Fulvivirga ulvae: one gene and its partner. Each later gene encodes a partner of the first gene's protein in a complex. Links are inferred from orthologs where the notes say so. Each region holds a gene or a part of one and is shown on either strand. Other genes may lie near its edges.

Evidence for each region.
Region 2: the proteins of LVD17_RS01550 (region 1) and uvrB are in contact, whole or in part, in a crystal structure (PDB 7EGT), measured with the Thermus thermophilus proteins. The link is inferred for Fulvivirga ulvae from one-to-one orthologs. Residues at the interface, in WP_096412145.1 of Thermus thermophilus: His654, Arg656, Phe657, Gln666, Asp668, Glu669, Lys680, Arg681, Leu682, Ser683, Lys685, Tyr686, Ala687; in WP_096411307.1 of Thermus thermophilus: Glu23, Leu25, Arg26, Asp27, Gly28, Glu29, Arg30, Phe31, Arg55, Glu326, Asp327, Phe328, Glu379, Ser382, Gln383, His398, Gly400, Arg401.

Annotation. Positions count from the first base shown.
Region 1 is NZ_CP089981.1:354,764-370,535, forward strand. The notes cover bases 6,558-9,504. They hold LVD17_RS01550 (ATP-dependent helicase), read left to right. Parts: upstream 6,558-6,876; coding sequence 6,877-9,132; downstream 9,133-9,504. Other genes in these bases: LVD17_RS01545 (DUF3109 family protein), read right to left, coding at 6,558-6,646; LVD17_RS01555 (DUF4290 domain-containing protein), read left to right, coding at 9,153-9,504. In the rest of the region: LVD17_RS01505 (YceD family protein), read left to right, coding at 1-542; rpmF (50S ribosomal protein L32), read left to right, coding at 568-759; phosphate acyltransferase PlsX, read left to right, coding at 770-1,711; LVD17_RS01520 (beta-ketoacyl-ACP synthase III), read left to right, coding at 1,723-2,721; efp (elongation factor P), read left to right, coding at 2,776-3,342; accB (acetyl-CoA carboxylase biotin carboxyl carrier protein), read left to right, coding at 3,367-3,855; accC (acetyl-CoA carboxylase biotin carboxylase subunit), read left to right, coding at 3,929-5,275; LVD17_RS01540 (hypothetical protein), read left to right, coding at 5,422-6,072; more of LVD17_RS01545, read right to left, coding at 6,077-6,557; more of LVD17_RS01555, read left to right, coding at 9,505-9,794; murA (UDP-N-acetylglucosamine 1-carboxyvinyltransferase), read left to right, coding at 9,794-11,104; LVD17_RS01565 (mechanosensitive ion channel family protein), read left to right, coding at 11,166-11,984; LVD17_RS01570 (prephenate dehydratase), read left to right, coding at 12,318-13,145; LVD17_RS01575 (pyridoxal phosphate-dependent aminotransferase), read left to right, coding at 13,155-14,345; LVD17_RS01580 (prephenate dehydrogenase), read left to right, coding at 14,342-15,235; LVD17_RS01585 (chorismate mutase), read left to right, coding at 15,219-15,772. UniProt on the Escherichia coli protein: A helicase with DNA-dependent ATPase activity. Unwinds DNA duplexes with 3'-5' polarity. Translocates on single-stranded DNA with 3'-5' polarity. Initiates unwinding more efficiently from a nicked substrate than double-stranded DNA.
Region 2 is NZ_CP089981.1:3,388,381-3,404,189, forward strand. What follows is about bases 6,802-9,785. They hold uvrB (excinuclease ABC subunit UvrB), read right to left. Parts: upstream 9,316-9,785; coding sequence 7,288-9,315; downstream 6,802-7,287. Other genes in these bases: LVD17_RS14325 (S1C family serine protease), read right to left, coding at 6,802-7,209; LVD17_RS14335 (class I SAM-dependent methyltransferase), read right to left, coding at 9,474-9,785. In the rest of the region: LVD17_RS14300 (FtsK/SpoIIIE family DNA translocase), read left to right, coding at 1-35; outer membrane lipoprotein periplasmic chaperone LolA1, read left to right, coding at 80-721; LVD17_RS14310 (hypothetical protein), read left to right, coding at 1,370-2,818; LVD17_RS14315 (response regulator), read right to left, coding at 3,504-3,920; amaB (L-piperidine-6-carboxylate dehydrogenase), read right to left, coding at 4,075-5,622; more of LVD17_RS14325, read right to left, coding at 5,764-6,801; more of LVD17_RS14335, read right to left, coding at 9,786-10,277; LVD17_RS14340 (hypothetical protein), read right to left, coding at 10,310-11,356; LVD17_RS14345 (hypothetical protein), read right to left, coding at 11,625-12,059; LVD17_RS14350 (shikimate dehydrogenase family protein), read right to left, coding at 12,350-13,084; LVD17_RS14355 (DUF368 domain-containing protein), read right to left, coding at 13,086-14,027; LVD17_RS14360 (phosphosulfolactate synthase), read right to left, coding at 14,037-14,810; LVD17_RS14365 (tetratricopeptide repeat protein), read right to left, coding at 14,810-15,809. UniProt on the Escherichia coli protein: The UvrABC repair system catalyzes the recognition and processing of DNA lesions. A damage recognition complex composed of 2 UvrA and 2 UvrB subunits scans DNA for abnormalities.

The DNA of each region.
Region 1 (15,772 bases):
CTGTGCACGAGTTAGATAAGTTTAATATTGATATATATAAGCTTCCCAATGGAACTCATAATTACCAATTTGAAGTTGGTAATTCGTTTTTTGAAGCTTATGAAAATAGTATTGTAGAAAAAGGTAAGGGTACTGTTGATCTCGAGTTAGAAAAAACGGACACCTTTATCAGGTTAAATTTCCGGATTAACGCTACAGTAGAGTTGGAGTGTGACCGTAGTCTTGACGTATTTGACTACCCTGTAAACTCCGAAAATACCCTGCTGCTGAAATTTGGAGATGATGAGGAAGAGATAAATGACGAGATCAGTATTATTCCTCGTGATAAACAGCGTATAAATCTGGCGCAATATATTTACGAATTCATTGGATTATCAATTCCAATGAAAAAGTTACATCCGAGATTCAGCGATGAAACTGAAGATGATGAACTTGTGTATTCATCTGACAGTTCCGAGGCTGACTCCACTGATAATAACGATCAGGGCGATGATGATGATAATATTGATCCCAGATGGCAGAAACTTAAAAAATTGAAGTAAGAATTAAATTTAAATATTTGTTAAAATGGCTCATCCTAAAAGAAAGATATCAAAAACGAGAAGAGACAAGAGAAGGACACATTATAAAGCAGAGGCTAAACAACTTGCTATATGTCCTACAACTGGAGAGTTTCACCTACCCCACAGAGCCTTCTGGCATGAAGGCAAACTTTACTATAAAGGTAAAGTTGTAATGGAGAAGGAAGTATTAGCTTAAGTTTTAGCTTGTGAAAATTGCATTAGATGCAATGGGTGGTGATTTTGCTCCCGACTGTACAGTCAAGGGAGCAGAATTGGCCTCACAAGAGATCCCGGACGATATAAAAATCGTACTGGTAGGTAACGAAGATATTATTCAATCCAAGCTGCGTGAGCACAACATCAACAATCCAAGTATTGAGGTGTTTCATGCCGACGATGTGATTGAAATGGGTGAGCACCCAACCAAAGCCCTCTCACAAAAGCCTAAGGCAAGCATACCTGTAGGGTATGGGTTGCTAAAATCAGGAGCTGTTAAGGCTTTTTGCAGCGCAGGAAACACCGGAGCCATGCACGTCGGCGCCATGTTTACCATAAAAGCTATTGAAGGCATAATCAGGCCCGGAATAGCAGGCTTTATCCCGAAAGAATCAGGAGATTTTGGTGTTATTATGGATGTTGGAGCAAACGCCGACTGTAAACCGGATGTATTATATCAATTCGGCGAAATGGGGTCGTTGTATGCCAAACATGTATTTAACATGCAAAAGCCAAAAGTGGGCCTGATGAATCTGGGTGAAGAAGAGCAAAAAGGAACCCTGCTAACACAGGCTGCCTATCAATTATTCAAAATCAGCAACAGGATAAATTTCGTAGGAAACATAGAAGGTCGTGACCTCTTTAATGATAAAGCCGACGTTATTGTATGTGATGGTTTTACAGGAAATGTAATACTCAAAATGGCAGAGTCTTTCTTTGATTTGTTACAAAAGCGGAACATTAAGGATGACTATTTTGATAGGTTTAATTATGAAGCCATTGGTGGCAGTCCGATCTTAGGTATTAATGGCAATGTTGTGATAGGCCACGGAGTGTCCAGCCCTGAAGCCATAAAGAATATGATTTTGCTTTCTGTAAAGATGGCTGAGTCCAATATTCATTTAAAAATTAAAGAGCACTTAGGAGAATAAACGAAAAAATTATGGCCAACATAAGAGCCGCTATAACGGGAGTTCAGGGTTATGTACCTGATTATGTACTTACCAATAAGGAACTCGAAACTATGGTGGATACCAGTGACGAATGGATAACCTCCAGAACTGGTATAAAAGAAAGAAGAATTCTGAAAGGTGAAGGCCAGGGAACATCGGTAATGGCCGCTGCGGCAGCTAAGGGCCTTCTGGAAAAAACCGGCACTAATCCTGAAGATATTGATCTGATCATCTGCGCAACGGTAACACCCGACATGGTCTTCCCGGCTACAGCCAATGTAATCTCAGCAGAAATCGGAGCCGTTAATGCATTCAGTTATGACATCGGAGCAGCATGCTCCGGATTTCTTTATGCACTTACTACGGGCAGCCAGTTCATAGAAACAGGAAAATATAAAAAAGTGTTGGTAATAGGGGCAGATAAAATGTCATCTATTATTGACTACACCGACAGAACGACCTGCATCATCTTTGGTGATGGTGCCGGAGCAGTACTACTGGAGCCTACCACCGAAGATGTGGGCCTGATAGACGCTATTCACAAAGCAGATGGAAAAGGTGCTGAATTCTTAAATATGAAAGCAGGGGGTAGCAGGTACCCGGCTACAGTTGAAACAGTTACCGCAAAAGAGCATTATGCACGTCAGGACGGGGCCACTGTATTTAAATTTGCAGTAACCAACATGGCAGACTATGCAGCCAAGATCATGGAAAGAAATAACCTGACTGCTGAAAAAGTAGACTGGCTTGTCGCTCACCAGGCAAATAAGAGGATCATTGATGCCACTGCCCAAAGGATGGGACTTACCGAGGATAAGGTAATGATGAATATAGAGAGGTATGGCAATACAACATCCGGTACTATTCCATTGTTATTATGGGATTATGAGTCCCAGTTAAAAAAAGGAGATAATCTTGTGATGGCCGCTTTTGGAGGTGGATTTACCTGGGGAGCCATTTATCTCAAATGGGCATACGATCCCAAGTAATCTTTTATTGTTATTCTTAAGTTCATTTGTAAATTAGTTTAAAATTATTCTGACATGGCAACAACGGCCGACTTTAAAAACGGTTTATGCTTAGAGTATAACAATGGGCTCTATACCATTGTAGAGTTTCAGCACGTTAAACCCGGCAAAGGACCAGCCTTTGTAAGAACAAAATTAAAAAGCCTGACCACCGGTAAGGTTGTTGAGAATACGTTCTCAGCCGGACATAAGATCACTACAGCAAGAATTGAAAGAAGGCCTCACCAGTTTCTATACAAAGATGATCTTGGCTACCATTTTATGGATAGCAGTACTTTTGAACAGGCTGTAGTAGACGAAGATCTTATCGAAAACACCGGTCTGATCAAAGACGGACAGGAAGTTGATATACTATACCACGCTGAAGCAGAGAAAATTATAGGGCTTGAATTGCCTGCCTTTGTAGAGCTGGTAATTACTTATACGGAACCCGGTATTAAAGGCGATACGGCAACAAATGCCACAAAGCCGGCTACTCTGGAAACCGGAGCAGAAATTCAGGTGCCTTTATTTATTAATGAAGGTGATAAAATAAAAATTGATACAAGAACCAACTCTTACTCAGAAAGAGTAAAGGAATAAACTAACCGAAGAAAATTTCTCCATATGAAGACAAAAGAAATCAGAGACCTTATCGACTTCATATCCCAAACGGGACTTAATGAGGTAAACATAGAAACCGAAGAGTTGAAGCTATCAGTAAAAAGAGAAGCTGACGTTCAGACACGTTTTGTAGAAGCCAGTGCCCCGGCAGTAGCTCCTCAAACCGTGGCTGCCGCCCCTGTACAACAGCAGGTAGCAGCTACTCCGGCAACAAGTGGTGGTGAAGCCCCTAAAGCAGAAAGCACCTCAAGCTATGTTGAAGTGAAATCCCCTATGATAGGAACCTTCTACAGGTCTCCAAACCCTGACTCTCCTCCTTTTGTTGCAGTAGGCGACAAAGTTGAAAAAGGACAGCCTGTGTGTATCATTGAAGCTATGAAGCTATTTAATGAAATAGAAACTGAAGTATCAGGAACTATTGTAAAAGTAATGGTTGACAATGCTTCACCAGTAGAATACGACCAGGTATTATTCCTTGTTGATCCGTCCTGATAATTTACGATTCTAAGAGAGAATCCTTAATGGACAGCTTTATTAATTAATCGTAAGTCTAAACTAGATTATTGTGTTTAAAAAAATATTAATAGCCAACAGAGGAGAGATCGCGCTAAGAATAATCAGGACATGCCGTGAGATGAATATTAGAACCGTGGCAGTCTACTCTCTTGCCGACAAAGACAGCCTTCATGTTCGATTTGCAGATGAAGCCGTTTGTATCGGAAAAGCGCCAAGTAGTGAATCATACTTGAACATTCCTAACCTGATCGCCGCAGCAGAAATCACTAATGCTGATGCCATCCATCCAGGATACGGATTTCTTGCAGAAAATGCGGAATTCAGTGCTGTTTGCCAGGAATATGGCATCAAATTTATTGGTGCATCTCCAGACATGATCAATAAAATGGGTGACAAGGCCACCGCCAAGGCTACAATGAAAAAAGCAGGTGTGCCGACTATTCCCGGCTCCGAAGGACTTTTAAAAAGTGTGGAGGAGGGAATGAAGATTGCTGAAAAGATCAAATACCCTATCATACTTAAAGCAACTGCCGGTGGTGGTGGTCGTGGTATGCGTATTGTGAAGGATGAGTCAGGTTTTAAGAAAGCATGGGATGATGCCAGGCAAGAATCTGCTGCTGCCTTCGGAAATAACGGACTTTATCTTGAAAAATTCGTTGAAGAACCTCGACACATTGAAATTCAGGTAGTAGGAGATAAAAATGGAAGGGTTTGTCACTTGTCGGAACGCGACTGCTCTATTCAAAGAAGGCATCAAAAACTTGTTGAAGAAACACCATCTCCTATCGTAGGTCAAAAGTTACGGGAAAAAATGGGAGCGGCTGCCATTAAAGGAGCTGAAGCCATTAAATATGAAGGGGCTGGTACAGTAGAGTTTCTTGTTGATAAACATGGCGACTTCTATTTCATGGAAATGAATACAAGGATACAGGTAGAGCATCCGATAACCGAAGAAGTAACTGATTTCGATCTGATCAAAGAGCAGATAAAAGTAGCTGCAGGTGTTGAAATCTCAGGAAAGAATTACTTCCCTAATCTGTACGCGATGGAATGCAGGATCAACGCAGAAGATCCGGCAAATGGGTTTCGTCCCTCTCCGGGTAAGATCACAAACCTGCACATGCCTGGTGGCCATGGTGTACGAGTGGATAGCCACGTGTATGCCGGCTATACCATTCCGCCTAACTACGATTCCATGATTGCCAAACTTATTGTAAGCGGCCAGTCAAGGGAAGAAGTAATCACAAGGATGAAGCGTGCACTGTCAGAGTTTGTAATTGAAGGAATAAAGACGACCATTCCTTTCCATTTAAAACTAATGGATGACAAGCAGTTCCAGGATGGCAACTTTACTACAAAGTTCCTCGAAACTTTTGACTTCACCGACCTGAAATAAAAGTATAACTACCAGATTAAAAGCTACTCGATTGAATTTGAGTAGCTTTTTTTATTGCCGCTATTTATCTTTTCCCCCTAAATACTGTTAATTAAGTAGCTTTTTTATCCGATTCGAATTACTTTGATACCTGAAACTGATCCCGTATGAAATACTTACTTCTTACTTCATTAATGCTCAGCATGTTATGGTGCAATGCCCAGGACTCCACGCGTATGTGGCTGCATTTCGGAACAAGTATAAACTCATATAATGGAGATCTCGAAGGGAAAAAGAAGTATACTTCATCCTTTCATCTCGGGCTTCAGCTTAACAAAAAGAAAAGACTCAACGGCAATATTAATATTGGTGCAGGTACACTTAATGGAGAAGATCGGGATTTTACATTTGACTCAAATCAGACGCCTCTCCCCTCTCCTAATAAGTTTTTTAAAACCAGCTTTTTCTATATCAACTATGACCTGCATTACAATATCATAAAGAAGAAAAATTTCATTGCTTATATAAGCCAGGGTATTGGAATGATCCGTTTCTCTCCAAAGGATGATGAAGGTAATGATCTTGCCGATTTGCCGCAGACACGCGCCGAGCAGGAAACATACAGACAGGAATCACTAATGCTTCCCACCAGTATAGGAGCTATATATGTACTCCCTAATCAATACGGCGTGTCATTACAGGCAGGCTACTACAACACCATAACCGATTATCTGGATAACATTAGTAATTTAGGCAATAGCAGCAACAATGATAATATAGTGGCCTTCAGGTTTGCCTTTTTCATTCCTCTCCAATAAGAAACTATAGACTTTCAGCTTCTATAAGCTGTACCAGATCATTATACCATTGCTCGCCATACTTGCGTATCAGGGCATCTTTTAAAAATTTGTAAACGGGAACCTGAAGCTCCTCTCCCAAACTACATGCAGGGCTGCAAATACTCCATCGGTCATAGTTGAGAGCCTCAAACTGATCATATTTAGTAGATCGTATAGGGTATAAATGACAACTTATAGGTTTTTTAAAGCTTATTTTACCATCCAGATAAGCCTGCTCAATCCCACATTTCAAAATGCCCCTGTCATCATAGATAGCATAGGCACATTCTTTCCCTTCAATAGTAGGCGTTGAATATTCGTCATCTTCGTCTAACACATACTTCCCCTGTTCTTCTATGGCTTTCTTCCCCTCTTCAGACAAATATGGTTCAACATGTTCATACACTTCTACTAACTTTATGAGCTCATCATTCTCGAGAGGTGCGCCCAGATCACCTTCCACACAACACGCCCCTTTACATTTCTCCAGATTGCAAACAAAGAACTTCTCTTTGATATCATCCGACAGTAACACATTTCCCAATTCAATCATGCTGCAAAGATAAAATATAATACCATTAAACTGCACCAACATATTTCATCAATAAAAAGATCATCAAAGCCTTATGAATATCTGATATAAATTTCAAGGTTTCCGAATCCCCGAGAAATTTCGTGTGAGATACAGGAATTTTTAATTGATTAGAAGGCGTTTAATTGTTTGGTTATTAATTTTATTTCTGACCTTTGCGGATTACATTGTGTGTCGATTAAAGTTCGAGAATGGATTATCTTAAAAGCCTTAATGAGCCGCAGTACGAGGGGGTGGTAAATACAGACGGTCCTACCATGATCATTGCAGGTGCCGGCTCAGGAAAAACAAGAGTACTTACATTTCGTATTGCCTATCTGATGGAAAAAAAAGGGGTTGACCCCTTTAATATACTGGCATTGACCTTTACGAATAAAGCTGCCAAAGAAATGCGTAACCGAATAGAAAAGGTAGTAGGTACTGAAGCAAGAAATCTTTGGATGGGTACTTTCCACTCCGTTTTTGCCCGGATCTTAAGAGCAGAGGCCGATAAACTCGGCTACCCCAGCAATTTCACTATCTATGATGCTGATGACTCCAAGCAGTTGATCAAAACAATTGTCAAAGAGCTAAACCTTGACGACAAAATCTATAAACCTAACGTCGTTTTTAACAGGATATCAGGTGCCAAGAACAGACTTATATCATGGAAAGAATATTTAAGAAACCCGGTATATAAGGCAGATGATGAAAGTAACATGAAACCTGAGCTTGGAAGGATATATAAAATATACTCAGAGAGATGTTTTAAAGCCGGAGCCATGGACTTTGATGATCTGTTATTTAACACCAATGTGCTCTTCAAAGATCATTTGGATGTATTAAATAAGTACCAGCAACGCTTCCATTATGTGATGGTAGATGAGTTTCAGGATACCAACGTATCCCAATATCTTATAACAAAAAAATTATCAGCCGTAAGGCAAAACATTTGCGTTGTCGGTGATGACGCACAAAGCATTTATGCATTCCGGGGTGCAGACATCCAAAATATTCTGAATTTTGAAAAGGATTATTCCGACTTGCGGATTATTAAGCTGGAACAGAATTACAGATCTACCAAGACCATTGTAAATGCGGCCAATTCAATCATTGGCAAAAACAGGGCCCAGCTCAAAAAAAATGTATGGACGGATAACGATGACGGTACTTTAATAGAACTGCTTAAAGCTACCTCTGATAACGAAGAAGGAAAGCTGGTTGCATCCTCTATATTCGAAGAAAAAATGCAGAATCAATTAAAAAACAGTGATTTTGCCATTCTTTACCGCACCAACAGTCAGTCCAGGGCTATGGAAGAAGCCCTTAGACGCATGAATATCAAATACAAAATTGTTGGCGGGCTCTCCTTCTATCAGCGAAAAGAAATAAAGGACCTGATGGCCTACCTTCGGTTTGCAATCAACCATAACGATGAGCAATCCTTAAGGAGAATCATCAATTATCCCAAACGAGGCATCGGTGACAGCAGTGTGGATAAAATAATCGTAGCCGCCAATGACCATGACATGAGCCTTTGGGATGTATTAAACAACATCAGCTCATTTCTTCCCGGTAGAGCAGCAAATGCTGTTATTGATTTTGTTGCACTTATAAAGAGGTTTAAGTACGATATTGAAAGCAAAGATGCTTATGAAGCAGCCTCACTTATAGCCAAGGGTTCGGGTATACTCAAAGAACTGTATGCAGATAAGACTGTTGAGGGCCTGAGCCGTTATGAAAACGTGCAGGAATTACTCAATGCAGTAAAGGAGTATGTGGATGATCCCGAAAAGGAAGACAAGTCTTTAGGGGCTTTCCTCCAGGAGATTGCTCTCATCACCGGCGTGGACAATGACAAAGACGATGATGATGAAAAGGTAACTCTTATGACCATACACATGGCAAAAGGACTGGAGTTTAAGAACGTTTACATTGTCGGGCTTGAGGAAGACCTCTTCCCTTCCCAAATGATGCTCAGTAGCCGCGCGGACCTGGAAGAAGAGCGCCGTCTGTTCTATGTAGCCATTACTCGTGCGGAAAGAAAGCTTTTTATGTCATATGCTTTGTCCAGATATCGTTTCGGGCGCTTAAAGAACTGTGAACCTAGCCGTTTCATTGATGAAATCGATCCGGAATTTATTAAAGTAAGTAAAAAATACAGTAAGAATGAGCCTGTAGTGGACACTAACAATTACACCAAAAGTTTTGTTAGTGGTATGAGAAAGACCACGACCTCTCAACCCGTTGTAAAAAGAACCAACTATAAACCGTCAGCAGATTTTGAACCCAGCGACACTTCAGGTTTACAGGCAGGGATGAAGGTAGAACATCCTAAATTTGGATATGGTATGGTCATGGAAATGGATGAAAGCGGAGCAAACCGAAAGGCCAAAGTTAATTTTGATGACTTTGGAGAAAAGACTTTATTACTTAGTTTTGCTAAATTAAAGATACACTCTAATTAGGAGTATAAACCACCCTTTATATGGAATATAACACTAGTCAACCTCCTTTGATCTTAAGAGAATACGGAAGGAATGTTCAGAAACTTGTTGAATACATAAAAACTATTCAGGATAAAGACAAAAGAACTGAGAGTGCCGAGACTCTTATTGAGTTGATGAAACAGGTGACCCCAACAGTGAAAGAAACACCGGAAACAAGCCAAAAGCTGTGGGATGACCTTTACATCATGTCAAACTTTGATCTGGACTTGGATGCCCCCTATCCCATGCCTGAAAAGGAAGTGCTGAACAAAAAGCCTAAAAGACTGGATTACTCCAAGCATGACGTAAAATTTAAACACTACGGCAAAAACATCGAGTTGCTAATAAAAGAAGCCATTAAAAAGGAAGATCCTGTTGAACGCGAAGATGCCATTATATATATAGGCAAACTCATGAAAAGTTTCTACAGCAGCTGGAACAAAGAGGTTATTGATGATTCGGTAATCTTGGAAAACATCAAAACTATTTCAAAAGGAGAACTAACCATTGACCTTGATAAGGTTAAGGAGGACAACCTGTTTGAAAAACTTTACTCCAACAAACGACGAAGCGCCAGACCTGCTTCCGGCAAATCAAGCGATAGAAAAAGTAGCAACCGAAATAGAAGAAAAAGAAATTAATGAGTTCTTTTAAGATCCAGGGAGGAAAAAAACTAAAGGGGGATATTATTCCGCAAGGCGCTAAGAATGAGGCTTTGCAGATCATAGCAGCAACACTACTTACCCCAGAACCTGTAACAATACACAGGATACCTGACATCAGGGATGTTAATAAACTCATCGAACTTATAGGCGACCTCGGAGCTACTGTTGAAAAGCTTGACTCGGAATCGTACAGGTTTACGGCAAAGGAAATAGATGTAGCCTACCTGGAATCAGATGAGTTTAAAACGAAAGCAGCATCGCTCAGAGGTTCAATTATGATCCTTGGCCCACTGTTGGCCCGTTACGGGGCCGCAAAGATACCTCGCCCAGGGGGTGACAAGATAGGCAGGCGAAGGCTCGACACACACTTCCTTGGGTTTGAAAAGCTGGGGGCAAAATTCAACTACTCTTCAAAGGAAAGCTTCTACAAAATTGATGCTTCAAACCTTCAGGGTTGCTACATTCATCTCGATGAAGCTTCGGTTACAGGTACCGCCAACATACTTATGGCATCTGTACTTGCCAAAGGGAAAACAACTATCTATAATGCTGCCTGTGAACCTTATATTCAACAGCTTAGCAAAATGCTGGTCAGAATGGGTGCCAATATCAACGGTATCGGGTCAAACCTGCTTACGATCGAAGGTGTTGAATCACTGGGAGGCACTGTCCATACCCTGCTGCCAGATATGATCGAAGTGGGTAGTTTCATAGGACTGGCTGCTATGACCCAATCTGAGATCACAGTGAAGAGTGCAGGCGTTGAGCATCTTGGCCTAATTCCTGATGTATTCAGGCGGTTGGGAATAAAGCTTGAAATAAAGGGTGATGATATTTTCATTCCGGAGCAAAAAAACTACCAGATCGACACATTTATTGACGGCTCAATACTTACCGTAGCTGATGCTCCATGGCCGGGTTTTACACCGGATTTGCTAAGTATAGTACTGGTAACAGCCATACAAGCCAAAGGAACTGTACTTATACATCAAAAAATGTTTGAAAGCCGGTTATTCTTTGTAGACAAACTGATCGACATGGGAGCACAAATTATCCTTTGTGACCCTCACCGGGCTACCGTCATCGGCCTTGATAGAAAACAACAGCTTAAAGGTATAAAAATGTCTTCTCCTGATATCAGAGCGGGTGTTTCATTGCTCATAGCGGCTCTTTCGGCTGATGGAGAAAGTGTAATATCCAACGTTGAGCAGATTGATCGTGGCTATCAGAATATTGATGAAAGACTAAACCGTTTGGGAGCAGATATTCAGAGGCTTGAACAATAGAAAAGTAAGTTTGTTAATAAAAAAGTAACTAACTTATTAACTAAATCAACCCGATCAAATAATGGAATATATTGAACAGCTTAAACTGTTTCTGGCCACTCAAGGTACGGAAATAGGATTGGCAATTATTAAAGGAGTCCTGGTACTTGTAATTGGTCTGCAGGTGGTCAGATTTCTTTCCAGAGGATTTAACAAGTTTCTGGAAAAAAGAGATACCGATGCCTCGCTCACCCCATTCCTCAGAAGTTTATTTCACAACCTTTTACTGGTACTCCTTATACTGAGTGTACTGGCCACACTCGGCATACAGATGACATCATTTGTAGCTATCATTGGTGCTGCAGGTCTTGCTGTTGGACTGGCTCTTCAAGGCACCCTTCAAAATTTTGCTGGTGGAGTTATCATTCTCACTATCAAACCTTTCAAAGTAGGCGACTACATCGAAGGTGGTGGCCATTCAGGTACCATTAAAGAGATACAGATTTTCAACACAATTCTGGCAACCCCTGACAACGTACAGATCGTAATCCCGAATGGGAAGCTTTCAAATGACTCCATCAAAAACTACTCTGCCAATGATAACAGAAGAGTGGACCTTGTATTTGGCATAGGCTATGGTGATGACATTAAAAAGGCCAAGGAGATACTTGAAAACATGGTTAAAAATGACGAGCGCGTGTTAAGTGAGCCCGAACCCACAGTAACCGTAGCAAGTCTGGGTGACAGTTCGGTAAACTTCAATGTACGCCCCTGGGTAAACAGAGCTGATTACTGGTCTCTATATTGGGATTTTCAGGAACGCGTAAAGCTTGAATTTGATAAAAATGGCATCTCCATTCCTTTCCCTCAAAGAGATGTGCATATTTATAATGAAAAATGAACCTAAAAGCTCAAGAAATCAAAAAGGCCTCTGAATCTAAACCGGAGGCCTTTTTTATATCATAAATTCTGCTTATTTCAAACGGTTGCAGAAAAAATTTAATCTATTTTTTAAAATATCACTTGCATTTAAGAAAAGAATCTAACTACATTTGTTTTAACAAGAGCAAAAAATGAACAATACGTTTACCATATACTTTAGCTATTTCTTTTTCTATCTGCAGAAGAAGGGCTGGAGATATATGTAAACTCTTAATGACATATAACATCTAAAAGCCCTTCTTAACCGAAGGGCTTTTTTTTTGCCCGATTTAAAAAAACAATAAAACAGAAAATGAAAATAGCAATTCAAGGCATAAGAGGAGCATTCCACGAAGCAGCGGCCAAAAAACATTTCGGCGACCACATTGAGATCGTAGAATGCAGCACATTTAAAAAGCTGTGCGAAACTCTCAAGGTTGGCGATGCGGACAGTGCCCTGATGGCTATTGAAAACACCATTGCCGGCAGCATCCTGGGCAACTACGCTTTAATCCATGAATACAGGTTTCATGTGCTTGGAGAGGTATACCTTAATATTAAAATGAACCTGATGACTATTCCGGGAGTTGCGCTTTCAGATATTAAGGTGGTAGAGTCGCACCCCATTGCACTTCAGCAGTGCCAGGAGTACATTCACCAAAACCTGAATGCCACTTGCAAAGAATCTAATGATACAGCAGAAAGTGCCCGGGACCTTGCCCTTGCCGGAGATTCAACTAAAGCTGTAATCGCATCAAAAATTTGTGCCGGACTTTACGGACTGGAGATAAAAGAAGAAGGCATTGAAACCCATAAGCAGAATTTTACCCGATTCCTTGTATTGGGACGGGAAAATGACAAAAGCCTTGACAACAATAAAGCTTCTCTCCGCCTTCAACTGGGGCATGAGGTGGGCAGCCTGGCCAGTGTGCTGGTTGCCTTCAAGGACAATGATGTGAACCTGACAAAGATCCAGAGCATCCCTATAGTGGGCATGCCTTATGAATATTATTTTCATATCGATGTAGAGTGGGCCGACTATGCAAGATATCAAAGTGCGCTTACAGAGGTCAGTGCAAAAACACATTCGCTGAGCCTGCTTGGAGAGTATAAAAAATCAACATTTGAATTAAATCAATAACTAATAATCATGATCATCAGCAAAGCAGAAAGACTAAACAGCGTGAAGGAATACTACTTTTCCTCTAAGCTACGTCAGATCAAGGAGCTTAACGATAAGGGCATGGATATCCTCAATATGGCTATCGGCAGTCCTGACATGGCTCCTCATCAAACCGTAGTGGAAACACTCACGCAGGGTGCAATCAATAATGGAATCCATGGTTATCAAAGCTACAAAGGCATTGATACTCTGAGAGATGCAATTAGCACTTATTATCAATCTGCTTATGGTGTATCACTGGACCCCAAGCATGAAATTTTACCATTAATGGGTTCCAAAGAAGGGATCACCCATATCACACAGGCATTCATCAATCCTGGTGATACTGTATTGATCCCTGATCCCGGCTATCCTACGTACCGCTCAGTTTCAGAGCTTGCCGGTGCAAATATTGAGGTTTACGACCTGTTGGAGGAGAATAATTACCAGCCTGATATAGAAAGCTTGAGAAAACTGGATTTGAGCAAAGTAAAACTAATGTGGATAAATTTTCCACATATGCCTACGGGAGCTGAACCCGATCCCGAGGTGATGAGAACTTTGATAAAGCTTGCAAAAGCGTACAAATTCCTGATCATTAATGACAATCCTTACAGCAGGATACTCATTGACAAGCCTTTCAGCATCTTCCAGGTAGAGGGAGCAGAAGAGGTGGCCCTCGAACTAAACTCTCTAAGCAAGTCACATAACATGGCTGGCTGGCGGTTAGGATGGGTAAGCGGAAAATCGACGTACATCGATACTATTCTTGGCATCAAGTCAAATGCAGACTCCGGCATGTTTTACCCTCTGCAAATGGCCGCCGCCAAAGCATTATTGCTGGGTGAAGACTGGTTCAGAGATTTGAACGAACAATATAGAAAAAGGCAACTCCTGATCTTTAAATTATTTGATCAACTGGATTGCACATATAACCCCAATCAGGTAGGCCTATTTGTATGGGCCAGAATACCTGACCATATAGACAATGTAGAAGAACTGGTGGATGACCTGATCTTTAATGCAGAGGTATTCATCACTCCAGGTAAAATTTTCGGCAAAAATGGTGAACGTTATTTAAGAGCTTCACTTTGTAGCAACGAACAAAATATAGAGCTGGCATTAACCAGAATAAAAGCCTTTAAAATGGCGCTGAAAGAAAGGAAAGAAGCAGTATGAACATAGCGGTGATAGGTATAGGCCTGATTGGCGGAAGTATGGTTAAAGATCTTAGAAAGAGAAACTACATCGACAAGATCTTTGGTGTAGATCTTAATCCGGATCACGGTAAGGAAGCTTTAATGTCAGGATTGGTAGATGAGGTCGTTGAATTGGACGCAGCACTTTCAAAAGCAGATCTTATTATTATTTCAATCCCGGTTGATGCAGCAAAACGTGTCGTCTTAGATATCCTTAGCAGCATCAATACGACTCAGATAGTTACTGATGTGGGTTCGACAAAAGGAGGGATATGTGAGGTAGTCAAAAACCATCCTATGAGAGGTCGGTTTGTCGCAGGGCACCCAATTGCAGGAACTGAGAACAGTGGTCCCGGAGCAGCCATAGAAGGACTATTTCAAAACAAAACAGGCATTATATGTAACAGACATGAATCTGATGATGATGCATTAATGATCGTCGAAAATGTGTACAAACTATTGGGAATGAACCTTAACTATATGGATGCAGACGAGCATGATAAGCACATCGCTTATGTTTCGCACCTTTCACATATCAGTTCCTTTGCACTAGCCTTAACTGTACTGAATATTGAAGAAAGTGAGAAAAATATATTCGATATGGCAGGGTCAGGCTTCAGCTCAACGGTTCGTTTGGCCAAGAGTTCGCCCGATATGTGGAAGCCGATATTCCAGCATAACTCTGCATACCTGGAGCGTGCACTTGATGAGTACATTGATCAGTTACATGATTTTAAAACATTCTTAAAACATAACAAGCAAGAAGATATCCATCAGCTTATGACTAAAGCCAATGATATCAGAAGAATTTTAGACGGTAAAGTAAAAGAAGAAAACAAAAACATTATTGAACATGAAAAAACAACTTGATATCTCCAGCGATCTATCCTGGCTAACCAAAGGCAGCAGACCTGCAATAATCAGTGGTCCCTGCAGCGCTGAAACTGAAGAGCAAGTGATCTCCACCGCTACATCACTGGCTGCCACTGGCAGGGTAGATGTATTAAGAGCAGGCATCTGGAAACCACGCACCAGGCCTAATTCTTTTGAGGGTGTTGGAGAGGAAGGCCTCAAATGGCTCAAAGCTGCCGGAAAAGAAACAGGGCTCCCTGTTTCGACTGAAGTCGCCAACGCCAGGCATACTGAAGAGGCGCTGAAACATGGCATAGATATTCTGTGGATTGGTGCCCGAACTACGGTAAACCCCTTTTCTGTTCAGGAAATAGCAGATGTGCTTAAGGGTGTCGACATCCCCGTAATGGTAAAAAACCCTTTAAACCCAGACCTCGAGCTTTGGATAGGAGCTCTTGAGAGGATCAATCAGGCCGGTGTTACCCGTATTGCTGCCATTCATCGTGGTTTTTCTTCTTTTGAAAAGACGTCTTACCGAAATGTACCTAAATGGGA
Region 2 (15,809 bases), 3.0 Mb from region 1 along the record:
ATAGTTTGGAACAATTATTGAATGATCTGAATTAACTAACTTTGCAAACTATATTTTCAATAGAGTAAATAACAATCGAATGAAAAACATCACTTTTTTAATGATATTTTTGCTTGGAGGGCTTGTAACTTTCGCACAGAACGACCCACAGGCAAAAGAAGTTTTGGATGCAATGAGCGCCAAATACAAGAAGATCCCTGCGTATACTGCTGATATAACCTCAGCTCTCATTAATGAGGTTGATGGTATCAATGATGAGTTTGGTGGCAAAATCACGGTGAAGGGTGAAATGTACAAACTTGAAATGGATGATCAGGTAGTGATAAACAACGGCACAACGGTGTGGACGTACCTTCCTGATGTAAACGAGGTAAATATTGATACTTATAACCCTGATGAAGATGAGATTTCGCCTTCCAAGATATATGATGCCTATAAACATGGTTATAAATACTTGTTTGTGGGTGATGAAACCGACAATGGTACTGCTGTATCGGTAATTGACCTTGTCCCTAACGATAAAGACGCTCAGTTTTTCAAGATCAGGCTCTTTATAACAAAGAAAGATCATAGCCTTAAAAGCTGGACCATGTTTGATAAGTCTGGTAACAAGTACAAATACACTATTAAGAACTTTAATGGTAATATATCACCAAAAGATTCTGTATTTACGTTTGACGCGACAAAATACCCTGGTGTAGAGATTATAGATCTGAGATAAGAGTAGGAAATTTCTTAAGAAAACAAAAGAGCCACATTTTCATGTGGCTCTTTTGTTACAAAGTGTTTTTTCAGCCTGATAAGATTCCTCTCAGATAGTCGTTATTACCGAAATGGCGCATATTGTGCTTTATACTTAACTACACGTTTAGAATTGAATATTGGGATCATGATTAATGATGACAGTACCAAGACTAACTGGGTTGTGGAAGTGGTATAATTACACTTGCTTTTACTTCTAATATTCTGCCATACTTGTAGCAGCGCATATCCTATGATAGAATAAGCGCGTTTGGCCAAACCACTCTTCATGCATACTTCCTTTTGTAATAAAGATTTTGTTTTTATCTTTAACAGATGCTTAACAGGCGGTAAAAGTGGATGATTAACAGTTTAAAATCATGAAAACTGCCTTGGATCGAAGAAGTTAGTAATATTAAAATTTCTATAAATTTATTTCACAACTAGCTGATTATCATGTGTAATCATGCCTTAAATGCAAATCGGGCGGCGAAATAACTTGTGCTTTAGTGTGAATCTATAGGATATATTTAGTATCTTTTCCGATCGTGAGGCTACTTTGACCATAGCCTTTTACTTTTTAAAAGCAATTTTCATAATTTTTAAAATTTCGGAGTAACTAGAATATATGGCTAAGCTGAAAAATATTATCAAGCAATTATCCAACAGGGATTTTCAGGCAATACATGATTCACTATTAGAAAGCAATGCGGATAAATCAGCTTATCTTATTAAAGCTATGAGGGAAAGGCAGCTTTCTGATACCAAGATTATGCAGGAGCTGGATGTTAATACCAATGCTTATTATACCCTTCGGTCAAGGCTTAACCAAAAGATTGAAGAATACTTAATCCAGCAGATGGAGAGCCCCCGGACGGATATTCTGAAGAAGGTTGCGAACATCAATGAGATTATTTTTACCAAGAAGAAGGCCATTGCTATAGCTACACTTAAAAAGCTTGAAAAAGAGCTGCTTGACTATGATTTATCAAACGAGTTGACGATTGTATATAAGTCATTAAAAAAGTTGCACATCAACTCTCCCGATTACTTCAACTATTCTCAGTTATACAACAGACATGTGGCCTATATGCTGGCTGTAGACAAGGCGGAAGACTTGCTGGCGGAGTACTTTAAGAAATACGGGTATTATGCGCTGTCGGGCGATGATACGGATAAGCTGGGTCTTACCTTACTCTTGAGGGAAACTTATAATGTAAGTGCATTGTATGAGTCTCACCGCTTATACGTATACTATAGCTGTATGGCTATTTTTCACCGGCTATTTGTGGATCATCAGGATACTATGGACGATGACCTGGAGCCTATTGAGGATATTCTTGATAATGTTCAGAAGATTTTCGGCCAGTACCAGATGGATTCTATATACTACCATCTCAACCTGGTATTTGAGTTTTTGAAGCTTGAATATTATAATCACTACAAAGTATACAGGAAGGCGGAGAAATACTACGAGGAAGTTAACGATGCCGCAAGTAACCTGCTTACCAGCTATACCTTGTATACTTACCCTGCGCAATTTTTGGTCACGAAAATGCAGCGCCATATAAGAATGAACACCACCAGGGAGATTTATGAAGAAAATGAAGGTCTTTTTCATGATTTCGAAATAGACAAGCTCGACGCACCTACTTATGTAACCTACGCTATGTACCGGGCGCTATCATGTTATTATGTAAATAAGTATGATGAGGCCGGTAAGTGGATCAATAACCTGCTGAATGAAGTAAGCCTTAAAAAGCTTCCTCATATGCAGTTGGAAATCAAGATACTTCTGGCACTTCAGTATTGCCTTCTCAATGATTTTGATCTCTTTAATCAGTTGATCAACAGTATTCAAAGACAGATAAGGCTACTTGGCAAAGATAGTTGTGAGCATATACTGTTGCTTTCTAAAATTTTAAAGGTATCTATAAGCGATATTAAAAAGAACAAAGCGGAGAAGATCAGAGGTATGGTTGCCAAGATTAAAAAGTTGGAAACCAACTATTTCTCACCTACATTGATGCTAAAACTCGATGAAGAGTTTGTTGAACGCCTGACTTCTAAAGCGTAACAGAGGCCTCTGCCCTTTGCTCAAATAAGGAAGGCAGGTCTTTTGCCCTTGGGGATGTGGGCACGAAAATTATGCCCTTACATGGACGAGGAGATGCTATCGGTTAAATATTCTTTTAGATGAGATTGAATAAAACCAAGGCAGTATGGTCTGAAAGGGATATTATCTCTGTTTTGACACATTGTCTTCCGTCGGTGACACTGAACAGATAAGCTTTACCAAATTTTGGGAAGTTTAGTGAGCCACGATTGTAGTTCTTTTAGGTGACATAAAGGAACGTTACCAGTGAGGGTTGTTAGGTTGGCGAAACTACTAAGCTTTTATGCCGCCATATCGCTGGATCAAGCGGAATTTCTGGGGAGATCCCAAATTTTCACCTCTTTACTGACAGGCAGTTGTTAATAGCAATCGGCAAAAGCAGTTGGCAAACTTATATACTATAACAATAAACGCGGTTTACTGATTTTCAGTGGCAAGCTTCACATTACTTATTGTACTTCCCAATCCATTTACTCCATAGGTTTGCGCGTGATCCATATCGCTGACGTCCATTTGTAAGAATTAAGCTTGCTCAATTCAATATTCAAAGATGATCTCTGCTGCCGTTTTTCCTTTGGTGAGGATTAAAAAGTCCATTGACTCTTATGTAGGGCAACGGACTACAGATTGTAAAGCAAAGTATTTTTTAAATACTGAGTTTTTCCAGGTTCTCCTGAGAAAGTGGTTTGTTAATGTATTGCTTAACGTAGCTATACTTTTTTGATTTATTCACATCCTGAGGGTTGATTGAGGAGGTAAGCATCACGATCTTGCACTTGTTTCGGGTGCTTTCCGAAAGCTTCTCAAATTCATCGAGAAACTGGAAGCCATCCATCAACGGCATATCGATATCGAGGAAAATAACATCAGGTAAAACTTTGTCAGATATCTCTTCAACCTTCTCAATATTCTTAAGAAATTCTATAGCACTTTTAGCACCGGTGTGTGTATAAATGTACTTTGATATATCTGCTGCTTCAATCATTTTCTGATTAATGAGGTTATCTATCTCATTATCATCGATTAACATTACAGAAATATATTTCTTTTGGTTGTCTGACATATGTTTTAACGATTATCTAAGCTAAATATAAACTATAAGCGAGTAATTACAAAATTATTTCTAACACTTAAAGAGGCCACCAAGGCAGCGTGATAGCGTTGGGAGTAAGCATGCCCACCCCATATTTTGTGCATGGGGTGAGCAGTGTTGAATATTAAAAATCGAACTTTATTCCCTGAGCAAGAGGGAGTTCTGTGCTATAATTAATGGTATTTGTCTGCCTTCTCATGTAAACTTTCCAGGCATCAGAACCAGACTCACGTCCGCCTCCGGTTTCTTTTTCACCACCAAAAGCACCACCAATTTCTGCTCCTGAGGTACCAATATTTACATTGGCTATGCCACAATCTGAACCCTGGTGAGAAAGGAACCTTTCGGCTTCTCTCATATTGGTGGTCATGATGGCTGATGAAAGTCCCTGAACAACCCCATTTTGCATATCAATGGCTTCATCAATGGTGCTGTATTTCATGAGATACAGAATAGGAGCGAAGGTTTCTTCCTGGACTATTTGCAGGTCATTTGAAGCTTCGGCTATAACCGGTTTTACATAACAACCCGATTCATACCCTTCTCCGCTGAGTACGCCACCTTCCAGTACGATACTGCCACCCTGAGCTTTTACTGCCTCCAAAGCCTGTTCATACATCCTGACGGCATCTTTATCTATGAGTGGCCCTACATGGTTCTTCTCATCAAGCGGATTACCTATCCTCAGTTGCTTATAAGCGTTGGTGAGCTTGTTTTTTACATCTTCATAAATGCTATCGTGGATAATCAGCCTTCTGGTAGAGGTACAACGCTGGCCACAGGTACCTACGGCCCCAAACAACGCTCCGGTGATGGCTATTTCCAGGTCTGCATTTTCTGTCATTATTATGGCATTATTGCCGCCCAATTCCAGAAGTGACTTGCCTAGTCTTGCCCCTACAGCTTCACCTACTTTTTTACCCATTCTTATTGAACCTGTAGCAGATACCAGAGGTATCCTTTTATCATTAGACATAAGCTGGCCAATTTTGTAATCTCCGTTGACAACGCATGACACGCCCTCCGGTACATTATTGGCTTCAAATACTTTGGTTATAATGTTCTGGCAGGCAATGCTGCACAACGGGGTTTTTTCTGAGGGCTTCCATATACATACATCGCCGCAAACCCATGCCAGCATGGTGTTCCATGACCATACAGCTACAGGGAAATTGAAGGCAGAGATAATACCTACAATGCCCAGTGGGTGATACTGCTCATACATACGGTGGCTTGGCCTCTCCGAGTGCATGGTTAAACCATGAAGCTGACGCGATAAACCTACGGCGAAATCACAGATATCGATCATCTCCTGAACTTCACCAAGACCTTCCTGATATGATTTTCCCATTTCATAAGATACCAGTTTACCCAGGGCTTCCTTATACTTACGGAGCTCTTCGCCGATCTGCCTCACCACTTCACCTCTTTTTGGGGCAGGTATCAGCCTCCATGATTTGAATGCATTTTCGGCTGTTTTTACTATTTCTTCGTATTGCTCTTCTGTAGTAGTACTTACTTTGCCTATCAGTTTTCCATCTACAGGGGAATAAGATTCAATAAGCTCACCTTTCGAACCCAACCACTTCGTACCAGTTGAAGAACCTGAATTTTCCGTTTGAATTCCTAACGCCTTTAGCGCTTCACTTATACCAAAGTTATCGTTATTCATGATTTGATTTTTTATTTAAAGTGCAAAGCTAAAGAAATGTGGGAAAGGATAGGCGCTCCTTTGTGAAAAAACAATCGATTGAGAAATATAATTTGAGGTTATGCCTTTGTTTACGACAGTGGGCGTATAATGGAAATGATATTACCAGTCAACACCAAATACACCCTTTTCTCCGTCAGGATAGATGCCTTCTACAAGGATACCACCGCTCTTGTTTTCCATGATTTGGTTGAGGTCTCTGATATCACTCACCACCATTTTGTCAATTTTGGTGACGATAAAGCCTTCTGCAAAACCGGCTTCTTTCCATTTCCCTTTTTTTATGGATTTTAGCCTTACGCCACCCTCAATATCATATTCGCTCAACTCTTCAATACTAAGATTTTCCAATATGGCCCCTTCGAGTTCATGTTCATAGCGGTCTGCTACCAGTTCAGTGCTTCCTTCGGTGTTTTTGAGTATGGCAGCTACTTTGCTTTTGATACCACCTCGTATGTAAGTCACCTGTATTTCGTCTCCGGGCCGGTTGCGGGCTACCAGCTCCTGAAGTTCGGAAACATTGGAAACCTCCGATTCATTTATTGCCGTGATAACGTCTCCGGGCTGTAAGCCTGCATCTTCAGCAGAGCTGTTTTTGTTGACATAGCTTATAAATACGCCACTCACTACATTGATACCTTCCGCATCTGCAATGGAGGCATTCATATCTCCAATTCTAATGCCCAACAACCCTCTTTGTACTTTTCCGTATTCCAGCAGGTCGTCCATTACCTTTCGCACCAGGCTTACCGGCACTGCAAAAGAGTAACCTGAATAGCTGCCGGTAGGAGTGGCAATTGCTGTATTAATGCCGATCAGTTCACCATTGAGATTGACCAAAGCACCTCCACTGTTCCCAGGGTTTACGGCAGCATCGGTTTGTATAAATGATTCAATCTGAAGATTATTTTTATCTCTGAGAATACCAATATTTCTAGCCTTTGCACTGACTATGCCGGCAGTAACTGTGGAGTTGAGGTCAAAAGGGTTGCCAATGGCTAATACCCATTCTCCCGGCAGGATTTTGTCAGAATCACCATATTTTACATAGTTAAGATCTGTTTCATTTATTTTAAGCAAAGCCAGATCGGTGGTAGGGTCCGTGCCAATTATTTTGGCAGGGTATGTACGGTTATCATTAAGCACCACTTCTATTTGACTGGCGTTTTCGATTACATGATTATTAGTAGCCAGGTATCCGTCATCTGAAATTATAACCCCGGAACCGGATGACTGAGCGGGGCCTCTGAAAACTCCTTCCAGAGGGTTGATGCTATATTGGCCGGTGGCATATAGTGCCCTGATATGTACCACGCCCGGCACTACTTTGTTGGCGGCATGTATGAAGTTGAGTCCTTTGGGAACAATTATGGAGGTGTCCGAAATAAGGCTGGCATTAGATACCTGCTGCTGGCGTTCTGATATGGATTTATAGGATTGAAAAGATGTATTGTTGCCCGATAAGTAAGTGAAAATAATGGCACTGGAAATAAGTGCTCCAAAGACTGATGAAAGAAAAATACCGAAAAAGAACTGCCGCTTACTCATATGCCTGTTGCTAAAAATGTTTTTGTAATAACGATAATTCGCGGCTTTCAGTTTAATAATGTAAGGAAATTGTACATGTTACTGTTGTCTTTCTTCCTGTAACTTTTTCAGTTCAGTCATTTCGTCGCGTAACTTTGCAGCTTCCATGAAGTTTAGCTCCTTGGCAGCTTTTTCCATGGCCTTTTGTGTTTTGTTGATAAGCTTCTCCAGTTCATCTTTGCCCATGTAAGCCACAACCGGATCAGCCGCCACTGACGGAGCTTCTTCACCTGTATAGTACTTCTTGCCACCTTTCTTTTTATCTGCAACGCCAGTTTGCTGAAGGATTGACTCTTTAGAACGCAATATGGTAGTAGGAGTAATGTTGTGTTTCTCATTATAAGCCATCTGTATGCTTCGTCTTCTGTTGGTTTCATCTATTGAGGTCCTCATGGACACTGTGATGCTGTCGGCGTACATGATCACCATTCCGTTCACATTTCGTGCAGCGCGGCCTATAGTTTGTATCAGCGAACGTTGATTACGTAAGAAACCTTCTTTATCCGCATCCAGAATCGCCACGAGGGATACCTCAGGTAAGTCAAGACCCTCTCTGAGGAGATTTACTCCAACGAGTACATCAAACACGCCCAGTCGCAGCTCTCTCAGGATCTCAACCCTGTCGAGGGTATCCACCTCACTATGAATGTAACGGCACTTAACACCCGCGCGCTCCAGAAACTTCGTGAGTTCTTCTGCCATACGTTTGGTAAGTGTGGTTACCAGCACACGTTCTTCCCTTTTTATTCTTTCATCAATTTCTTCCAGCAGGTCATCTATCTGATTAAGGCTTGGCCTTACTTCTATGATAGGGTCGAGAAGCCCCGTGGGCCTGATGATCTGCTCAACAACTACCCCTTCTGATTTCCTAAGTTCGTATTCCGAAGGAGTGGCACTAACATATACCACCTGGTTAAGCATGGACTCAAACTCATTAAATGTGAGCGGCCTGTTATCGAGTGCGGCGGGCAGGCGAAAGCCAAAATCAACAAGGTTTACTTTCCTTGAGCGATCTCCACCCCACATGGCCCGTACCTGAGGTACAGTTACATGGCTCTCATCAATGATCATTAAATAATCGTCCGGGAAATAATCGAGCAGACAGAACGGTCTGGCGCCGGGCTTTCTGCGGTCAAAGTAACGCGAATAGTTCTCGATACCAGAGCAATAGCCCAGCTCACGCATCATTTCAATGTCAAATTCAGTGCGCTCCTTAACCCGCTTGGCCTCAAGGTGCCGGAGTTCTGTTTCGAAGTGATTTACCTGTGCTACAAGGTCATCCTGAATTTCATGTATGGCAGCGTGGAGGAGATCCTTACCGGTAACGAACAAATTGGCAGGAAAAATAGAAATGATTGTTTCTTCAGAAATAGTTTTTCCCGATTCTGGATCAATCATTTGTATTGACTCGATTTCATCGCCCCAGAAAATAATACGGTAAGCAAAATCACCATATGCAACAAATATATCTACGGTATCTCCCTTTACACGGAAATTACCTCTTTTAAATTCTGCTTCCGTTCTGCTGTACAGGATATCGACAAGGGCAAAGAGCAGTTTATTTCTGGCTATGGTTTCACCCACTTTTAGTTTTATTACATTCCTGCCAAATTCTTCAGGATTACCAATACCATAGATACAAGATACTGAAGCCACTACGATAATATCACGCCGGCCGGTAAGCAGGGAGGAGGTCGTACTCAGTCGCAGTTTTTCAATTTCTTCATTAATAGAAAGGTCTTTTTCTATATAAAGGTTAGAAGAAGGAATAAATGCCTCGGGCTGGTAGTAGTCGTAGTATGAGATAAAATACTCTACTGCATTTTCAGGAAAAAACCTTTTGAACTCACCGTATAACTGGGCAGCCAGCGTTTTGTTATGACATAGCACGAGGGTAGGCCTGTTTACGTTGGCTATTACATTGGCCATGGTGAAGGTTTTACCAGTGCCGGTTGCTCCCAGAAGTGTCTGGAATTGTTCGCCTGATTCAAGTCCTGCTGTCAGTTCATCAATTGCTTTTGGCTGATCGCCGGTTGGAGTATATTCACTGCTTATCTTGAATTTCATAATGAGTTCCTGTGATCCTATTCAAATCTAGAGATTAACGGATAGAAAAGGGTAAGGGTTTGAAGGAAAAAGACAGCAGCCAGGATCTTCTTTAGACGAAAGGTAAAAATACGCCCTTACCCAGCAGGCAAGGGCGTTCTATATAGTGTTTTAATTGATTATTTCCTTAAATAAATAGTGCACAGGTTTGAGTACATCATGGTCTGTGGGTCTCGCAGGAATTGCATAAAATCATCTTTAAATTTTTGCGCAAGCTGTTTGCTGCCCAATATCTCTTCAAATTTTGGCAGCGCAATTTCCATTTTTAAGTCCCAGAGGTAGTCATTCTTCTCATCGATTTTACCCACAATGAAATGGTACGGGCGGATGTCAATGTGCTCCAGTTCAAAACCAGCCAAAAGCCCGTAATGGAGAAGCTTTCTTCCTATCATAGGATCAAAACCTGTTTTTGATAATCCGTCTAATACCTTGTCCAGGTTTTCAATAGTTTCCGGATAGTGGAAAAGCAGTTGACCATCAAGATCCTGTAGCATTACCAGCCCATTTTTTTTGCATGCACGATACATTTCCTTTATGCCTTCAACAGGCTCCTTGAGGTACTCAAGTAAAAATCTGGTGTAAAGAAAGTCAGTAGAATTATCTTGCAGGGGAAGTTCATAAATACTTCCCATGGAGAAATCGGCATTGTGAATGTGCTCGCATTTTTTTCGGGCATTTGCCAGTCGTTCTTCGCTTAGGTCAATGCCTTTAACAGATGCATTTTTAAATTTTTTGGCTATAGAAGAAGCAATGGCGCCAGCACCGCAGCCTATATCTGCTATTCGTGCTTTGGTATCCGTTTTTAAATATGGTAATATAAAATCTTCGATGAATTCATCCGTGTTCACTTTGGCATCCAAACGGCCAGCTTCACGAGGGTCGTCCATAAAGTATTTTACTTGTTTTACGTTAGGTGTATTCATTTATAATTGATTTATGGGGTAATGGTTCCGTTTTAAGAAACCTTTGATTGTTCATTTTTCATTAATAAGTGTTGATGAACCGCTTCTAGTTCATTGACAAGGTAAAGGCACCACTTGTCCAGAACAGTATTATCACAGGTAAAGAAGTTATATGTTCTCATGGTGGACCCGCCATAAGCAATGACGAGTTCTTCATACTCAGGGTCTATCAGCAAAGGAATTTGGTTAATGTCTGCCCTCAAATATTCATTACTTAAGTGGTAGAGCATAGAATTCAACACTTCATTTAGCGTCCATTCCGGCTGTTTTGAGTCAAGGATTATTTCGGTTGAGTTTTCTAAAAGGCTGAAATTTAAGCCGGCCGAAGCTTTATTAATCAAAGTAACACCGAGTATGTTGTTTTTGTTATCTTTAAACGCCAGGACTTTTCGGCTTCTTGACAGGCCGTATTTTTTATAATGCTCGTCAAGATTTGAAAGGTTGAAGTCATCCGTGTCCAGGTCTTGTACCCAGGAGTAAAACTTACCGCGTTCTGAATTTACAAAATGTAGTATATCGGCCTTGTTATCTACATTTAACTCTTCAATATGAATTGAAGAATTTGTTAATTGAATGGGTTTGAGTGGATAACTTAGGAAACTAAATGTGTGCAGATGGCTGTGCAATGATCCTGCCTCAGCTTCCAGATATGAAAACATGTTATTGGCAAATCGGGTCTTAGGTTGGTAGTAAACCTGAATTGCATTATTTACCATAATATCTTCCTTGAGAAGCTCCAGAAAATGAAGTAGAATCAAACGTGTATTTTCAGGTTGATTAGAAACCATATGCTGAATGAGATAGCTGCGAGATGTGCTTCTCCATGCTGATACTGAAGCAAACAGGTCTTTTTCAGGACGGTTGTATGTAAGCAACAAAAAGTACTCCCATGGCATATCTAGTGCCATGCTCCAGTTGGCCTTTATCATGGGATAGAGATACCGCATTTTCTCTTTTTTCTCCTGATATAAAAAATTGTACTTGTCGTAGCACTGAAAAAGGTCTTCGACTTTTATTCCGTTTACATTTGCACCTATCATATCTTTTTTTAGTATGAAATTTATAAGAATAGCGGTACAACTGAAATGAAATAATTAAGGTTCAACTACATAGGTAATAATTTATCACTTATAAAATTCTTAATAATCCTGGTAGCTTATTAGAGGGAGTTTATGGGATATAGTTTATGATAAATATCATAAAACCAGATAGATAGATTATGTAAGTTTTTTCGAGGAAATATAAGTTCTCTCTGTAAAACACGTTGAAACGCGCAAATATCACAGAGAGAACGGGGAAGCTTTGGTATCAGACGGATTGTTTTGTGCCCTGGTGTAACCACTCATTGGCATCATGCTCTGAGTTAAAGACCTTATATAAAAGTCCCATTTTTTTAAATTCAGGGTTTTCCTTCAGGTCGTTTACAGACAGTTGAGTGAATACGTTTTCGTTTAATATTACGGCAGTTTTTGTCACTCCCATTTTGATGATTGCAGGTGCATATGTTTTAATAAACCAATCGTTGGCTTTTGAAAATGGACCAGAGAATTTTCTGACATCTTCAATCAGGTGTGAGACATTATGTTTTTTGATCAATTCGAGAGATTCTTCATGAGCCTTAATGATATTCTCCACATCTAAAAAGCCATTCCAGTTAAACATCAAGGTGTTATTATCGGCGAGTGAAAAAGTCAAATACGGCACTTTAGATCCGCTTTTAGTTAATTTAAGTAGTTCTTTCATTACTTTAATAGTATTTAGCTTCGATAAATTCTTTAAAGATAGTACCTAAATGCCCATTTCTCTATGAGGTTTGGCTCTATACATTACTTCGTAACTTTATATCCATGATCCTATAAAAAAAACGTTTTTAATAGGAAGGCAATGAATTGTAAACCATTGTATAATAGATATTTAATTCAATTAATGAAAGATGGGATGTTGGTGGAGAGTGAAGTAATTTTGCACTGTAACTCAAAGGAGTAGCTATAATATCTTTCTTTTTTGAAGAAAAACTTACAGGAAAATGGCGTTTAATTCCAGATTTTCCATGACATTTCAGCCTGCAAATGGAGCATTTCAATGCCATTTTTGATCATTGCTCCATGTTCCTGTCCCATCTTAAGGAAACGGGTGACTTCCGGATTATAAACGAGGTCATAGAGGTAATGATTATTTGAAATCAGAGAATAGTCAAGGTCGGGAGCGGAGTCAATCTGAGGGAGCATTCCCAAAGGAGTGGTGTTTATAATAAGCCGATGGCTGTTTAGTACTTGAGGGGTTTCTTTTAGAGAAGAGTAGCTAAGGGTTTGTCTTGTTGCTTTACGTGATACTACCTGATAAGGAATAGCCAGGTCTTTTAAAGCTGCAATTACCGCCTTTGAAGCCCCTCCTGTGCCGAGTACCAGTGCATGAAGCTTTGACGCTCCAACCCAGTTAACAAGTGACTCTTTAAAGCCGAAGTAATCGGAGTTAAACCCTATTAATTTACCATCTCTGACTTTAATGACATTGACAGCCCCTATTTCACGGGCTTTTTCATGAACTTCATCAAGCATGGGTATGACTACTTCTTTATAAGGAATAGTAACATTTAGCCCTACAATGTCGGCTTTACTGTGTACCAGTTTACTAAGCTCAGCGATGGAGTCTAGTTCAAAAAGCTCATATTTACAGGTATGGAGACCTTCATTCTCAAATTTTTCAGTAAAGTATTTTTTTGAGAATGAGTGAGATAGTTTCTTGCCGATTAAGCCATACAAACTCATTTTATAGCGGTGTTTTAGTCTTGTAGTTAGCTATTTTCTCGATGGCAACAACAATAAAAACCCCCAGAGCCATAAATAAAATGGCAACTAATACCTGGGGATATTCTCCCAGTTCCTTATAGTATTCTCCCGGAAATACATTTCTTGTAATATAGGCGACCTGCTCTCCATGGCTGTTAACTCTGAATTTAACCGGTATTTTCCACGGCCAAACCTTGTTCAGGCTCCCGATCATGAAACCTGAAAGAAGCCCGATAGCCAGATTATGATAGTTTTTTAACAACCATGAGATGGCTCTTACAAATGATAGAAGACCTACTACGCAGCCAAGGGCAAAAATTACCACAGTGAAAATATCGAGAGTGCTCAGCGCCGTCATCATATACTCATACTTGCCCAGTATAAGCAGAATAAACGATCCTGAAATGCCCGGTAGTATCATTGCACAAATGGCTATTGCACCGGAAATGAAGATGAACCAAGGTTCGTCAGGTGTTTCGGCAGGTGTAGCCTCTGTAATGAAATACGCAATGGCCACGCCAGCGATTATGGCTACAATAACCCCGACCGTCCACCGGTTGATCGCCCTTAGTACCAGTATAGCGGAGATGATAATAAGTCCAAAGAAAAAGGACCACAGAGGGATAGGGTGGTTTGCCAGAAGGTAAATGATGAGCTTGGCAAGTGTAAGAAAGCTGGTGATGATCCCAAGAAATAGGGGCAACAGGAATTTTCCATTGATCTTTTTCCAAAATGGAATGATCTGAAGGGTAAATAACAGCCTGAAAGCTTCGAGATCAAATGCCTTTATTGAGTCGAGTAGCCTTTCGTATATGCCGGTAATAAAGGCAATGGTCCCTCCGGATACACCTGGCACCACATCGGCGCCACCCATGCCCACACCTTTGAGGTAAATGAGCAGGGTTTCCTTCAATTTATTCATTTAGTACGCTCAGCTTTTTTCGTTTAACGAAAGAAAATGGTTAAAAGTATCGCCTCTTAATCCCAAGCGTATTGTTTCCAATGGAATAACTTCATTGGGAGCTATATTTCCGAGGTTAACATTTGCACCAAGGAGTTTTATAAACCAGACTTGCTGTGCTTTTTGGGGAGCTTCCCAAATAATTTTTTCGAATGGAATCTTTGTTAAGATTTCCTGTACAAGTCCTGATCGGACTTCTCCGGTAGAGCGGAATAGCCCTACATTACCACCTTCACGTGCCTCCCCGATTACTTTCCATGCCCCGGCATCAAGCTCGGCCTGCATCAACTTTATCCATTGATAAGGAGGAATGATCTTTTCTTCGTCTTTCGAGCCTACCTCGGATAAAACGGTTACTTGTTCAGACAATTTGTTAATCAGGTCACACTTTTTATCATGGTCCAGTTCAATTGATCCGTCAGAAACCTCAGCGTACTGTAAATTATACTTGTCTAAAACTTTTCTGTAGTCGTCAAACTGATCCCTCACTATGAAAGATTCGAATAATGTACCTCCGAAATAGACCGGAATACCGGCATCATGATATACTTTTATTTTTTCTTTTAGGTTGGGAGTGACATAAGAAGTTGCCCAACCCAGCTTAACAATGTCTACATAACCTTCGCATATGCTTAAAAAATCTTCAACTTCACGTATGCTAAGGCCTTTATCCATAGCCATAGTAAAACCATATTGCCTGGGCTTTGTAGTTCGCTCAGGAATGTTGTTTAAAGTATAATTCATTAGGAATTCTCTTTTCTAAATTGATCAATGATTTTGTATAGAGCCTTCTGAGTTTCAAGTTGTGGGAAAAACTCAAAGAGGACTTCATGTTTATCAAAGTCCAAAATTAACGCATTTTCCAAATAATTAAAGGCTTCTTTGTATTTGCCTGCAGTTATGAGGTAGGCAGTAAGCCTGTAGAAAAAATCTGCGTCATCGGGATTATCTGCTAATCCACTGATAATCAAGTCTATAGCTTTTTCGTATTCTCCCTGTTCATAATAAATGTATGACCAGTCAAGCCAAATTTCCTTATCCTCAGGAGTTAACATGCTGGCTTCTTCATAGGCATCTATACTGGAAACGATGTTTCCGATTTTATATTCGGTCTCAGCTACAGCTTTCCAGTAATCCGGGTTTTCATGGTCCAGCTTAAGTGCTTTGTTGTAGAAATGGAGGGACTGATACCATTTTTGCTGCATGTTAAGACATTTGCCGGCACCAAACCAGGCTTCGTCATACAGGCTGTCCAGTTTGGTTGCTTTCTGGAAATACTTGAGACCCAGATCGTATTGCTGCATTTTCTCATAAACCGTAGCTATCTGACAATAGACTTCCGGGCTGGGACCTTCAATATCTATGGTTTTTTTGTATGCATCCAGTGCCTCGGGATATCGTTCCATTTGGGCATAGGTGTTGCCCATGTTAAAGTAGGCGGAGGAGAAATTATCTTCTATTACTATGGCATAGTCATAGGCTTTGATCGCTTCTTCATAGCGGCCAAGTTTGTTATAGACTATACCTAGGTTATACCAGGCAGCCTGAGAGTAAGGGTCTGCATCTATAAATTGGTTGTAATAGGAGATGCTGCTCTCGAGTTCGCCCGTAATATCCAGGCAGTAAGCCAGCTCGTACAGTGCACCATCGTGAAAAATGTTTTCGGCAATGGCGCTTTTGTAGGCATCAATGGCTTTCTCATAGTCTTCCATGCTTTGGTACGCCAGGCCTATGCTATAATAT